DNA from 2 places in the Streptomyces sp. NPDC007808 genome. Region 2 is predicted to be linked to the other one. Evidence: riboswitches for the same ligand, from Rfam matches in the RefSeq annotation. Region 2 holds a riboswitch; the other holds the start of a gene.

Region 1 (7,299 bases), on a different contig from region 2:
GGTTCATCGTCACCTTCGTCATGGGAGCGATCTTCATCGGCGGTCAGGTGTACGAGTACACCGAGCTGGTCAAGCACGAGGGCCTCTCGCTCTCGTCCGACCCGTACGGCTCGGTCTTCTACCTGACCACCGGCTTCCACGGCCTGCACGTGACGGGCGGCCTCATCGCCTTCCTGCTGGTCCTCGGCCGTACGTACGCGGCCCGGAGGTTCACGCACGAGCAGGCGACCGCCGCGATCGTCGTGTCCTACTACTGGCACTTCGTCGATGTCGTCTGGATCGGCCTCTTCGCCACGATCTACATGATCAAGTAGCCGGGCCCGATCCGGCGCGCGTTCCACAACGCACATACCAGAAGCATCGACGCAGAAGATCCTGACACCGGGGTAATCCGTGAAAAAGCTCTCCGCACGACGACGCCATCCGCTGGCGGCGGTCGTCGTCCTACTCCTCGCGCTGGCGTGCACGGGGGGGCTGTACGCCGTGTTCGCGCCCGCGGACAAGGCGCAGGCCGAGGAAACCGCCCAGTCCCTCACCATCGAAGAGGGCAAGAAGCTCTACGCCGTCGGCTGCGCCAGCTGCCACGGAACCGGCGGTCAGGGCACCTCCGACGGTCCGAGCCTGGTGGGCGTCGGCGCCGCGGCCGTCGACTTCCAGGTGGCGACGGGCCGTATGCCGGCCGCCACCTCCCAGGGCGCCCAGGTCCCGCGGAAGAAGAACATCTACTCGCAGGCCGAGATCGACCAGCTCGCGGCGTACATCGCCTCGCTGGGCGCCGGCCCGGCCGTCCCGACCGAGGAGCAGTACGGCCCCGAGGGAGCGGACATCGCCAAGGGCGGCGACCTCTTCCGCAACAACTGCGCCCAGTGCCACAACTTCACCGGTAAGGGCGGCGCGCTGACGCACGGCAAGTACGCGCCTTCGCTCGAGGGTGTCGACCCGAAGCACATCTACGAGGCCATGCAGACCGGCCCGCAGAACATGCCGTCGTTCCCCGACACCACGCTGTCGGAGCAGAACAAGAAGGACATCATCGCGTACCTGCACGCGGTCAACAGCGATGAGACGGAGAACCCCGGCGGCTTGGAGCTGGGCGGCCTCGGGCCGGTCAGCGAGGGTCTGTTCGGCTGGATCTTCGGCCTCGGCGGCCTGATCGCCGTCGCTGTGTGGGTCGCCGCTCGGACCGCAAAGGCCAAGAAGTCATGAGTAGCCAAGACATTCCAGAAGAGAACCTGCCGGCTGAGCAGGACGCCCACGTCGCGCTGGCGGACGAGAAGGACCCCTTCGCCGACCCTGGTCTGCCGCCGCACGAGCACCGGATCCAGGACATCGACGAGCGGGCCGCCAAGCGGTCCGAGCGTACGGTCGCCCTGCTGTTCACGCTGTCGATGCTGGCCACCGTCGGCTTCATCGCCTCGTTCGTGGCGATCCCCGTCGACAAGTCGGTCTTCATCTTCCCGCTGGGCCACATCAGCGCGCTGAACTTCGCGCTCGGTGTGACCCTCGGCCTCGCGCTGTTCTGCATCGGCGCGGGTGCGGTCCACTGGGCCCGCACCCTGATGTCCGACGTGGAGGTCGCGGACGAGCGGCACCCGATCCAGGCGTCGCCCGAGGTCAAGGCCAAGGTCATGGCCGACTTCAAGCAGGGCGCCAAGGAGTCCGCGCTGGGTCGCCGCAAGCTGATCCGCAACACCATGTTCGGTGCGCTGGCCCTGTTCCCGCTCTCCGGCGTCGTGCTGCTGCGTGACCTCGGCCCGCTGCCCGGCACCAAGCTGCGCCACACCATGTGGTCCAAGGGCAAGCTGCTCGTCAACATGAACACCAACGAGCCGCTGCGTCCCTCGGACGTCGCGGCCGGCTCCCTCACCTTCGCCAAGCCGGAGGGCCTGGAGGAGCACGACCACGGCTTCCAGAACGAGATCGCCAAGGCCGCCCTGATGATCGTCCGGCTCCAGCCCGACGACATCAAGGACAAGCGCGAGCTCGAATGGTCGCACGAGGGCATCGTCGCGTACTCGAAGATCTGCACCCACGTCGGTTGCCCGATCTCCCTGTACGAGCAGCAGACGCACCACGTGCTCTGCCCCTGCCACCAGTCCACCTTCGACCTCTCCGACGGTGCCCGAGTGATCTTCGGCCCGGCCGGTCACGCCCTGCCGCAGCTGCGCATCGGCGTGAACGACGAGGGCTACCTCGAGGCGCTCGGCGACTTCGAAGAGCCCGTCGGTCCTGCATTCTGGGAGCGCGGATGAGCACCACCGAGAAGACAGAGTCCCGCTCGCGCGGGAAGGCACCGGCCGGCGAGCGCGTCGCCGACTGGGCGGACGGCCGGCTCGGGATCTACTCCCTGGCCAAGGCCAACATGCGCAAGATCTTCCCCGACCACTGGTCGTTCATGTTGGGTGAGGTCTGCCTCTACAGCTTCATCATCATCATCCTCACGGGTGTGTACCTGACGCTGTTCTTCCACCCGTCGATGAACGAGGTGGAGTACCACGGCAGTTACGTCCCGCTCCAGGGACAGCTGATGAGTGAGGCGTTCAGCTCGACCCTGCACATCTCCTTCGACGTGCGCGGTGGTCTGCTCATCCGGCAGATCCACCACTGGGCGGCGATCATCTTCCTCGCCGGCATGTTCGTGCACATGATGCGCGTCTTCTTCACCGGCGCGTTCCGCAAGCCGCGTGAGATCAACTGGCTGTTCGGCTTCCTGCTGTTCGTCCTGGGCATGTTCACCGGTTTCACCGGTTACTCGCTCCCGGACGACCTGCTCTCCGGCACCGGTGTCCGCTTCACCCAGGGCGCCATCCTGTCCGTGCCGATCGTCGGTACGTACATCTCGATGTTCCTGTTCGGCGGCGAGTTCCCGGGCACCGACTTCGTGGCCCGCTTCTACTCGATCCACATCCTGCTGCTGCCGGGCATCATGCTCGGTCTGGTGGTCGGCCACCTGATCCTGGTCTTCTACCACAAGCACACGCAGTTCGCGGGTCCCGGCAAGAGCAACAAGAACGTCGTCGGCATGCCGCTGCTGCCGGTCTACATGGCCAAGGCCGGAGGCTTCTTCTTCCTGGTCTTCGGTGTCATCGCGCTCATCGCCGGCATCGCGTCCGTCAACCCGATCTGGGCCCTGGGCCCCTACCGGCCCGACTACGTGTCCACGGGCGCCCAGCCCGACTGGTACATGGGCTTCGCCGAGGGTCTCGTCCGCGCCATGCCGGGCTGGGAGATCAACTTCTGGGGTCACACGCTCGTCCTGGGCGTCTTCGTCCCGCTGGTGCTGTTCGGTCTCTTCCTCGCCGTGATCGCCCTCTACCCGTTCATCGAGTCCTGGGTCACCGGTGACAAGCGCGAGCACCACCTGCTCGACCGCCCGCGCAACGCCCCGACCCGTACGGCCTTCGGTGTCGCCTGGGTCACCGGGTACATGATCATGCTGATCGGTGGTGGCAACGACATCATCGCCACCCACTTCCACCTGTCGATCAACGCGGTCACCTGGTTCGTCCGCATCGGGTTCTTCGTCGGACCGGTCATCGCCTTCGTCGTCACCAAGCGGATCTGCCTCGGCCTGCAGCGCCGGGACAAGGACAAGGTGCTGCACGGTCGCGAGTCCGGCATCATCAAGCGCCTGCCGCACGGTGAGTTCATCGAGGTGCACGAGCCGCTCAGCCAGGACGCGCTGCACACCCTCACCGCGCACGAGCAGTACAAGCCGCTCGAAATCGGCCCGACGGTCGACGAGAACGGCGTCGAGCGCAAGGTGAAGGGCTCGGAGAAGCTGCGCGCCAAGCTCAGCGAGTCGTACTTCGGCGAGGACGGTCAGATTCCCAAGCCGACCGTCGAGGAGTACAAGGAGATCACGAGCGGCCACGGCCACCACTGATCGCTGCGCACGCCACGGCAGAAGGGCCCCGTCCGGTCTTCGGACGGGGCCCTTCTCCGTGTCCCGCGGCTGGATAGGGTGGACCTCGTCGAGACTCGTGTCCCGGGGGCCGGGACACCACAACTGACCCTGGAGCGGCTTATGAGCGCTGTGACCCCCGCTGGAGGCGACACCGCGGCGGGCCGTTCCTGGCCCGAGGTGCTGAGCGCGCTGCTCGGTGGACAGGACCTGAGCGCCGGCGACACGGCCTGGGCGATGGACCGCTTCATGAGCGGTGAGGCCTCGGACGCGCAGATCGCCGGATTCATGGTGGCGCTGCGGGCCAAGGGCGAGACGGTCGAGGAGGTCAACGGCCTCGTCGAGGCGATGTACGCCCACGCGCAGCCGCTGCACATCCCCGGCCCGGCCGTGGACATCGTCGGCACCGGCGGGGACCGGGCCAAGACGGTCAACATCTCGACCATGTCCGCCATCGTGATCGCGGGCGCCGGGGCGAAGGTCGTCAAGCACGGCAACCGGGCGTCGTCCTCGGCGAGCGGCTCGTCCGACGTGCTGGAGAAGCTCGGCATCAACCTGGACCTGGCGCCGGAGGGCGTGGCCAGGGTGGTGGAGGAGGCCGGGATCACCTTCTGCTTCGCGGCGAAGTTCCACCCCTCCATGCGGTTCGTCGGTGGCGTACGGCGGGACCTGGGCATCCCGACCTCGTTCAACCTGCTCGGCCCGCTGACCAACCCCGCCCGGGTCACCGCCTCCGCCGTCGGCTGCTTCGACACCCGGATGGCGGGGCTCATCGCCGGCGTTCTGGCCGAGCGCGGCTCGTCCGCGCTGGTCTTCCGCGGCGACGACGGCCTCGACGAGCTGACGACGACGGCCACGTCACGGGTGTGGGTGGTGCGCGACGGCAAGGTGACCGAGGAGGCGTTCGACCCGCGCGAGGTCGGTATCGAGCTGGTGCCCGTGGAGGCGCTGCGGGGCGCGGACGCGTCGTACAACGCGGAGGTCGCCCGCCGCCTCCTGGACGGCGAGCCCGGTCCGGTGCGGGACGCCGTCCTGCTCAACTCGGCCGCGGCGCTGGTGGCGTCGGAGCCGACGGACGCTCCGCTCGCCGAGCAGATCCGGCTCGGGATGGCGAGGGCGGCGGAGTCGATCGACTCCGGGGCGGCGAAGCGGACGCTGGAGCGCTGGGTGGCCGCCAGCAACGCGTAGCGGGGCTCGGGGGATGTCCCGCGATCCGGACACGGGTTGCGGGACATCGATCACTTCACGTACGTTCCTGTTCAGGTCATGAGTGACAGTCATGAGGCCCCGGCCGACTGTCCGGCAACCCTCCGTCCGTGGCGGGGTGCCCCGGGTGAAGACCAGGCCGCAGGCAGCGAGGTCTGCGGCAAGCGCGGACCCCTTCGATCAGCCAGGGGTCCTGGTCGTCGAGGAGCCTTCCGTGAGCAAGCGAATGCGATAGGGCCGCAGAGCCCCGCCTCCGCGTTCCTTTTTCGTTCCCTTTTCCTTCACCGCGTCGAGCCCTGCGGGTTCCGCGGCGAATCTCGTCTGCCTTCACGGGAGTTGCGCCATGTCCGTCTCCACCGTTGCCGCCGCCCAGTCCGTTTGTGCCCCGCTGCCTGTTCTCGGCAGGGATGTCACCGTCCCGCTCGTCACCGGCGGCGAGGTCACCTACGCGGCGCTCGACTACGCCGCCAGCGCGCCCGCCCTCCAGCGCGTCTGGGACGATGTCGCCGCCTACGCGCCGTACTACGGCAGCGTCCACCGGGGCGCCGGGTACCTCTCCCAGCTGTCCACCGACCTCTTCGAGAACGCCCGGCGCACGGTCGGCGAGTTCCTCGACTGCCGGGACACCGACCAGGTCGTGTTCACCCGGTCCACCACCGACTCGCTCAACCTCCTCGCCGCCGCCGTCCCCGCCGACTGCCAGGTGTTCGTCTTCGAGACCGAGCACCACGCCGCGCTGCTGCCCTGGCGCGGCGCCCTCGTCACCTACCTCGACGCGCCCCGCACTCCGCGCCAGGCCGTGGAGACCCTGGAGCGCGCCCTAGCCGACCGCGACCCGTACGGCCCGGCCCTGGTCTGCGTCACCGGCGCCTCGAACGTCACCGGTGAGCTGTGGCCGGTACGGGAGTTGGCGGCGGCGGCGCACGCGCACGGTGCCCGGATCGTGCTCGACGCCGCCCAACTCGCCCCGCACCACCCGGTGAGCGTGCGTGATCTGGACGTCGACTGGGTCGCCTTCTCCGGTCACAAGCTGTACGCGCCGTTCGGGTCCGGCGTCCTGGCCGGGCGCGCCGACTGGCTGCGCGAGGCCGAGCCGTACCTCGCGGGCGGCGGTGCCAGCCGCACGGTCACCCGGCGCGCGGACGGCGCAGTCGACGTGCAGTGGCACGACAGTGCCGCCCGGCACGAGGCCGGCTCCCCGAACGTCATCGGCGCCTACTCCATCGCCTCCGCCTGCAGGGCCCTCACCGAGGCCGGTTTCGACGAGCTGGTCGCCCGCGAGCGGTTCCTGATCGAGAAGGTCCGCGCGGGCCTCGCCGAGGTCCCGGAGGTCCGGGTCCTGTCCCTCTTCGGCGACGACGCCCCGCGCGTCGGCGTGATCTCCTTCGTGGTCGCCGGCTGGAACAGCTCGCACTTCGCCGCCGCGCTCTCCGCCGAGTACGGCATCGGGGTGCGGGACGGCCTGTTCTGCGCCCACCCTCTCGTCCGCACGCTGCTCGGCAGTGACCCGCAGACGCAGGGGGAGTGCGGCGCGCCCGAGGCGGCCCCGGGTGAGAAGTCCCTCAACGCCGTCCGCGTGAGCTTCGGCGCGGGTACGCCGGACGAGCACGTGGAGCGGTTCGTACGGGCCGTGAAGGAGCTCGTCGCGGACGGGGCGAAGTGGAACTACCGTACGGAGGACGGGCGTTGCGTGCCCGACACGTCGGCGTGAGCCTGCGGATCGGACGCCCTGGCGTGCGTGCCCGGCTCCGCGGACAGCATGCCGCGGCGGGCTCCACGCCCGGCACCTCCTGCGTGCCCTCGCCGGGCGTGCCCGCCGGGGCCGGCACCGGACGGCCGGGGAGCTCGGCACGCGGGGCCGCGCAGGTCGGCACCCTGCCGCGGGGCGTCCGGTGGGCCAGGGTGCCCTCGGCGGTGATCACCAGGCACTCTTCGGCCGGGAGTGCGGGGCCCGGGCGCCCCGGCTGCCGTCAGCTGTCCAGGCCGATGGCGAAGGCGGCCTCCAGGTCGTGCTGCGAGTAGGTGCGGAAGGCCACGTGCGTGTCCGTCCCCTCCACACCGGGGATCTTGCTGATCCGGCCGGGGATGACCTCGGCGAGGTCCTCGTGCTGCTTCACCCGCACCATGGCGATCAGGTCGTAGGTCCCGGTGACCGAGAAGACCTCGCTGACGTTCTCCAGCGCGGCGAT
Region 2 (7,299 bases):
TCTTGTCGGGCATGCGGCAGAAATCCAGGGCTGTCGACTCAGGGATCGGCAGCGCGTTCCCCAACTGTACCTCGCTCAACCACACAGAATTGCCCCCTCCGCTTCTCTCACGGTGGGGGCAATTCGATGAACTCTCGGTAATTGGGGTTACCGAAGGTAATGATCGGTCATTCGGTCAGCCGTGTTCAGCCGCCGGCGACGGCCGGGATGATGGAAACGCCCGCTCCGTCCGGGGTGGCCGTCTCCAGCCCCTGCTCGAAGCGCACGTCGTCGTCGTTGACGTACACGTTGACGAACCGGCGCAGCTTGCCCTGGTCGTCGAGAACACGAGCGGCGATCCCGGTGTGGTTCTTCTCCAGGTCGGCGATGACCTCGCCGAGGTTCGTGCCCTCGGCAAAGACCTCGGCCCGACCGCCGGTGTAGGTGCGCAGGATGGTGGGGATGCGGACGGTCACGCTCATGCGAGGCCAGCCTCTCGGAAGGAGTCCAGGTTCGGGCGGATGGTGGCGGTGAGGCCGGTACCGGCCACCGCGTCGAGGGTCTTCAGGCCGTCGCCGGTGTTGAGGACGACGGTGGTCTTGGCGGGGTCGAGCAGACCGTTGTCGATCAGCTTCTTCGTGACGCCCACCGTCACCCCGCCAGCGGTCTCCGCGAAGATGCCCTCGGTCCGGGCGAGCACCTTGATCGCGTCGACGACCTGCTCGTCGGTCACGTCCTCCACCGCACCGCCCGTGCGGCGCGCGATGTCGAGGACGTACGGACCGTCGGCCGGGTTGCCGATCGCGAGGGACTTGGCGATGGTGTTCGGCTTCTGGGGGCGGACCACGTCGTGGCCGGCCTTGAAGGCGGCCGACACCGGCGAGCAGCCCTCCGCCTGCGCCCCGAAGATCTTGTACGGCCGGTCCTCGACCAGCCCGAGCTTGATCAGCTCCTGAAGACCCTTGTCGATCTTCGTGAGCTGCGAGCCGGACGCGATCGGCACCACGATCTGGTCGGGCAGCCGCCAGCCGAGCTGCTCGCAGATCTCGTACGCCAGGGTCTTGGAGCCCTCGGCGTAGTACGGCCGCAGGTTGACGTTGACGAAGCCCCAGCCCTCACCGGCCGGGTCGCCGATCAGCTCGGAGCAGAACCGGTTCACGTCGTCGTAGTTGCCCTCGATGCCGACGAGGTCACCGCCGTAGACGGCGGCCATGACGACCTTGCCCTGCTCCAGGTCGTGCGGGATGAACACGCACGAGCGGAAGCCGGCGCGCGCGGCGGCGGCGCCGACGGCACCGGCCAGGTTGCCGGTGGAGGAGCAGGAGAGCGTGGTGAAGCCGAAGGCGCGGGCCGCCTCCAGGGCCTGGGCGACGACACGGTCCTTGAAGGAGTGCGTCGGGTTGCCGGAGTCGTCCTTGACGAACAGCTTGCCGGCCTCGACACCGAGTTCGGCCGCGAGATTGTCGGCCTGGACGAGCTGGGTCCAGCCGGGGTTGATGTTCGGCTTGGTCGCCACGTCCGCCGGGACGGGCAGCAGGGGCGCGTAGCGCCAGATGTTCGCGGGTCCCGCCTCGATCCGCCTGCGGAGCTCCTCGGTTTCGTAGGCCGAGAAGTCGTACGCGATCTCCAGCGGGCCGAAACACTCCTCGCACGCGAAGACCGGTCCGAGGGGTACCCGGTGACCGCACTCGCGGCAGGACAGCGCCGCGGCGGGACCGAGGTCTACGGTGGATTCCGTGGTGCTTGCAACAGTCTGCACAGCCATGTGAGGCGAGGCCCTTTCTCCTCATCTTCCTCACGACGCACTTCGCCGTGAGACGGATTTGGCACCTTCCCAAGCCGGGAGCCTCGCGAAGTGGTCGCCAGTGACCTACGAGTACCGACTGGAGGGTTGCCGGGGCTTCATCGGGCCGTTTCCCTCTGCCCCTCTGGATGAGCTGTATGCGGTTGTGAACCGCGGCCGACCCTGGACATGCGATGGTCATCCGCGTTGTCCAAGACTGTAACCGACGGCCAGGACAGTTGAGATAGTCGTCCGAACCGCGAGACAACAGTGAGGAGCAGCCGACCGTGCTGGAAGAAGTCGAGCGCTGGCTGAGCACCCGCTCCTGGTCCGTGTCCGACCGCCCGCTGCACCACGTACTGGCCGCCAAGCAGCGTTCGGGCCAGTCGGTCTCCGTCGTGCTGCCGGCGCTCAACGAGGAGGAGACCGTCGGCGACATCGTCGCGATCATCCGACACGACCTGATACGGCAGATTCCGCTGGTCGACGAGATCGTCGTCGTCGACTCCGGGTCCACCGACCGCACCTCCGAGGTGGCCGCGGCGGCCGGCGCGACCGTGGTGCACCGGGACGAGATCCTGCCGCGCCTGCCGGCCGTGCCCGGCAAGGGCGAGGTCCTGTGGCGCTCCCTGCTCGTCACCCGTGGGGATGTCATCTGCTTCATCGACGCCGACCTGAAGGAGTTCTCCTCGGACTTCGTCTCCGGCATCGTGGGCCCGCTGCTCACCGAGCCGGGCGTCGACCTGGTCAAGGCGATGTACGACCGCCCCCTGGGCGCCGCGGCCGGACAGGGCGGCCGGGTCACCGAGCTGATGGCACGCCCGCTGCTGAACATGCACTGGCCGCAGCTGGCCGGTTTCGTGCAGCCGCTGGGCGGCGAGTACGCGGCCCGCCGCTCGCTGCTGGAGCAGCTGCCGTTCCCGGTCGGGTACGGCGTGGAGCTGGGCATGCTGGTCGACGCCCTGCACCTGGTGGGCCTGGACGCCCTGGCCCAGGTGGACGTGGGTGTGCGCAAGCACCGCCACCAGGACGGACAGGCCCTGGGCCGCATGTCCGCGGCGATCTACCGCACGGCCCAGCTGCGGCTGGCCCGCGGGCATCTCGTACGTCCCTGCCTGACCCAGTTCGAGCGCGGTGAGGACGGGTTCGAGCCGCGCACGTACTCCGTGGACACCGAGGAGCGGCCGCCCATGGTGGAGATCGCCGAGTACGCGGCGCGGCGGGTCGCGTAGGTGTCGCACACGGGCCGTATACAGGCCCGCCACTGAGTGGAACCGCACGTTTGAGCGTTTCCGTGCCGGGCTAGGTTGAGGCGTATGGCTTCCACGCAGGGTGCTGCAAAAGTGCTGGTCGCGTCGAACCGCGGCCCGGTTTCGTACACGGTGGCCGCGGACGGTTCGCTGAACGCCAAGCGCGGCGGCGGCGGGCTGGTCTCGGGGCTGTCCGCGATCGGCTCGGACGCGGACGCGCTGTGGGTGTGCTCCGCGCTCTCCGACGGCGACCGGGAGGCGGTCCGGCGCGGAGTCGCGGGGGCGGGCCGGGGCGGCGTGCGGATGCTCGACATCCCTGCCGAGGTGCACTCCGACGCGTACAACGGCATCGCGAACTCGGTGCTGTGGTTCGTGCACCACATGCTCTACCAGACGCCTCTGGAACCGGTCTTCGACGCGGAGTTCCGGCGCCGGTGGGCGTCGTACGAGACCTACAACCGGGCGTTCGCCGAGGCGCTGGCCGAGGAGGCGGCGCCGGGTGCCGCGGTGGTCGTGCAGGACTACCACCTGACCCTGGTGCCGGGCATGCTCCGCGAGCTGCGCCCGGACCTCAGGATCGGCCACTTCTCGCACACGCCCTGGGCACCGCCGGAGTACTTCCGGATGCTGCCGGACGACGTGGCCGGGCAGGTGCTGCGCGGCATGCTCGGCGCGGACCGGCTGGGCTTCCTCACCCGGCGGTGGGCGGACGCGTTCGAGGCGTGCTGCGACCGGTTCGCCGGAGGGCTCGGCGGCACCCGGGTCGGGGTGCACGGGCTGGGGGCGGACGCGGACTTCCTGAGGGCACGTTCCCGTGAGGCCGACGTCGTCGAGCGGATGACGGCGCTGAAGGGCGAGATCGGTGCGGCACCCGACGGGAGCGCCCGCCGGACGATCGTGCGGGTCGACCGGACCGAGCTGTCCAAGAACATCGCTCGGGGCCTGCTGGCGTACCGGCAGCTGCTCGACGACCACCCCGAGTGGCGCGAGCGGGTGACGCACGTGGCCTTCGCCTACCCCTCGCGGCAGGACCTGGCGGTGTACCGGGACTACACGGCCGAGGTGCAGCGGCTCGCCGAGGAGATCAACTCCCGGTACGGAACACCGGGTTGGACGCCGGTGGTGCTGCATGTCGAGGACGACTTCGCGCGCTCGCTGGCGGCGTACCGGCTGGCGGACGTGGCGCTGGTCAACCCCATCCGGGACGGCATGAACCTGGTCGCGAAGGAGGTGCCGGTCGTCTCCGACGAGGGATGCGCGCTGGTGCTGTCGCGGGAGGCCGGTGCCTTCGAGGAGCTGGGCGAGGACGCGATCGCCGTGAACCCGTACGACGTCGTCGGCACGGCGCGGGCCCTGCACGAGGCGCTGTCCATGGGACCGGAGGAGCGGGCGGAGCGCTCCAAGCGGCTGGCCGCGTCGGCGACCGCCCTCCCCCCGGCCCAGTGGTTCCTGGACCAGCTGCACGCGCTGGAGGAGGGCGACGCCGGTCAGTCCGCCTGATCGGCGATCTGCCGCAGCAGCCGTACGACGCCCTCCGGGCCGTCGACCACGAGGTCCGCCCGCTTGGAGAGCTCGGTGACCTCCTCGCTGCCGCTGCACACCAGCAGGCCCGGGACGCCGTCGGAGCGGAGTTCGTCGACGGCGGCGTACGCGGGAAGGTCCCCGAGGTCGTCCCCGGCGTACAGGACGGACCCGGCGCCCAGTTCGCGGACGTACTCGCTCAGTGCCCTGCCTTTGTCCATGCCGGGCGGGCGCAGTTCGAGGACCATCCGCCCCGGCTCGACGACGAGGCCGCTTCGGGCGGCGAGGTCGTGGAGGGGTTCACGCAGGGCCTCGAAGGTGCCCTGCGGGTCGGCCGCGCGGCGGGTGTGCACGGCGACTGCGTGCCCCTTGTCCTCGATCCACGTGCCGGTGCCCGCGCCGGTGCGCTCCAGGACCCGCGGCAGTTCGTCGCGGACGGCCGCGACGCCGGGGTGCGGGTCGGGGGCGGTGACCTCACCGCTGACGGCGTCCCAGCGTTCGGCTCCGTAGTGCCCGAGTACGACGAGGTGCTCCAGCCCCGCGACGCCCGCGAAGCCGCCGTACCGCACGGCCACCTCGGCCGGACGGCCGGTGATCACCGCCACGGCGGCCACCTTCGGCGCGAGCGCGACGAGCGCGGGCACGGCGTCGGGGTGGGCGCGAGCCCGCTCCGGGTCCGCCACGATCGCCGCGAGCGTCCCGTCGAAGTCCAGCGCCACCAGCGTGCCTGCGGGCCTCGCGAGGATGGCGTCCAGCCCGTCACGCCCCCGCGGGGTCACGGGTACCGGCAGAGATTCCTTGTGACTGCCCATACGGCGACCCTATCCAGGCTGGGCCCGGTGTACGCGTGGCCGCCCTCAGCGCTCCGCCCGCCGCGCCTCCCGGACCCGCCGCAGCCGGTTCACCGTGACCGGGTCGTGCGCCAGGGCGCGTGGGTCGTCCAGGAGGGCGTTCAGAAGCTGGTAGTAGCGCACGGGGGCCAGGCCCAGTTCCTCCCGTATGGCCCGCTCCTTCGCGCCGGGCCCCGGAAAACTTCGCCGTTCCAGGGCGAGGACGGCCTGTTCGCGCTCGGCGAGGCCGCCCTGCGTCCTGCTCCCGTCCTGGTGCTGGTCCATGCCCAGCACCGTAACCCCGGCCGCTGACAGTCGGCCCGGGCCGCCGCCTACTCCGCGTTCTCCACCCGCGCGGCCGTCGACTGCAGCTGGCCCAGGATCGTCGACGGGCTGCCACCGGCGGCCACCGTCCTGCCCATGTGCTGCTTGATCTCCGCGCTGACGGAGGCCCAGGACGTGTGGCCGACCGGGTACAGCTCGGACAGCGGCAGCTGCTCCAGGAAGGGCTTGAGGTCGGCGTCCTGCTTCGCCGCCGTCATCCGCGCGGACGCGGAGGTCGTGACGGGAAGGAGGTCGTAGCGCCGCGAGAAGTCCAGCACGTTCCGCTCGTCGTAGACGAAGTCGAGGAACTCGCCCGCCTGTTCGGCGTGCCCGTTCTGTTTGAAGGCCATCATCCAGTCGGCCACGCCCATGGAGACCTTGGTCGGTCCTTCCAGGCCGGGCATCGGCACCATGCCGAACTTCACGCCCTTCTTCGCCGCCATCTGCATCAGCGAGGGATGTCCGTTGAGCATGCCGACGTCACCGGCCGCGAAGGCGGAGAACGCGTCGGCCCGGTTGAGCTCTCCGGGCGCGACCGGCCCGGTGAGGCCCTTGCCGACCAGGTTGTTCTTCAGCCAGTTGAAGGTGGCGACGTTCTCCGCCGAGTCGAGGCTGTAGGTGCCGGTCTCGGGGTCGGTGTAGCCGCCCCCACCGCTGAGCAGCCACTGCATCGTCTCCGCCTGGGCCTCCTCGGGCCCGAGCGGCAGCGCGTACGGGTACTTCACGCCCTTCGCCTTGAGCGCCTGGGCGTCGGCTGCCAGCTCCTTCCAGGTCGTCGGCGGGGTGATGCCGGCCTCCTCGAAGAGGGTCTTGTTGTAGAAGAGCAGGCGCGTGGAGGAGGCGAACGGAATGCCGTACTGCACCCCGTTCACCTGGCCCGCGTCCGCGAGCTGGGAGACGAGGTCGCCCTGGACGGGGATGGAGAGCAGGTCGTCGGCCGGGTAGAGGAGGTCCTTGGCGGCGTAGTCGGCGTACGCGCCGATCTGCGCCAGGTCCGGCGCCTCCCCGGCGGCCACCATCCCCTTGACCTTGGCGTCGACGTCGTTCCAGGAGTACACCGTGACGTCGACCGTCACGTCGGGGTGCTGCTTCTCGTACTCCTCGACCAGCTTGTCCCAGTATTTCTGGGAACTGTTCACCGCGCTGTCGCCGTAGTCCGCCGCGACCAGCTTCAGCGTGACCTCGCCCGGACCGCCGGTCAGCCCGCAGCCGCCCAGGACCGCCGTCAGGCCCAGCGCGGACACCGCCGCGATCGTTCCGGTACGCCTACGCCGCTGCACGCAAAACCGCCCCACACCCATGTTCGAATACTTTCGAAACGTCATACAAATTGCCCCCTAAGGTCTACACCACGTAAGTGGACTAGACCTCTCGCGGGTACGCAAGACACACTGTCCCCGTGAGACATGTCATCGCCCTCGACGTGGGCGGCACCGGGATGAAGGCCGCCCTGGTAGGGGCGAGCGGCAGCACGCCTGCCGACGGCGCGCCCGGCACGGCACCCCTGCTCCACCGGGCCCGTCGCCCCACCGGGCGCGAGCGCGGGCCGGACGCGGTCGTCGAGGGCATCCTCGGCTTCGCCGCCGAGCTGCGCGCGTACGGCGAACAGCGC

The links. Region 2 has a riboswitch for S-adenosylmethionine ahead of thrC (threonine synthase). Riboswitches for the same ligand answer to the same signal wherever they lie in the genome.
Region 1: another riboswitch for S-adenosylmethionine. It lies ahead of ACFYNL_RS07055 (aminotransferase class V-fold PLP-dependent enzyme); the one in region 2 lies ahead of thrC (threonine synthase).

Annotation. Positions count from the first base shown of each region.
Region 1 covers NZ_JBIAEQ010000002.1:181,401-188,699, reverse strand. The annotation lists gene ACFYNL_RS07080 (heme-copper oxidase subunit III) at 1-314, shown strand, start outside; gene ACFYNL_RS07075 (c-type cytochrome) at 394-1,206, shown strand; gene ACFYNL_RS07070 (Rieske 2Fe-2S domain-containing protein) at 1,203-2,252, shown strand; gene ACFYNL_RS07065 (cytochrome bc complex cytochrome b subunit) at 2,249-3,886, shown strand; gene trpD (anthranilate phosphoribosyltransferase) at 4,028-5,092, shown strand; SAM riboswitch class IV at 5,167-5,283, shown strand; gene ACFYNL_RS07055 (aminotransferase class V-fold PLP-dependent enzyme) at 5,454-6,821, shown strand; gene ACFYNL_RS07050 (Lrp/AsnC family transcriptional regulator) at 7,081-7,299, opposite strand, start outside.
Region 2 covers NZ_JBIAEQ010000007.1:148,480-155,778, reverse strand. The annotation lists gene ACFYNL_RS26210 (MoaD/ThiS family protein) at 186-461, opposite strand; gene thrC (threonine synthase) at 458-1,744, opposite strand; SAM riboswitch class I at 1,763-1,918, opposite strand; gene ACFYNL_RS26200 (glucosyl-3-phosphoglycerate synthase) at 2,050-2,994, shown strand; gene ACFYNL_RS26195 (trehalose-6-phosphate synthase) at 3,079-4,512, shown strand; gene otsB (trehalose-phosphatase) at 4,500-5,345, opposite strand; gene ACFYNL_RS26185 (DUF3263 domain-containing protein) at 5,391-5,648, opposite strand; gene ACFYNL_RS26180 (ABC transporter substrate-binding protein) at 5,696-6,988, opposite strand; gene ACFYNL_RS26175 (ROK family protein) at 7,087-7,299, shown strand, end outside.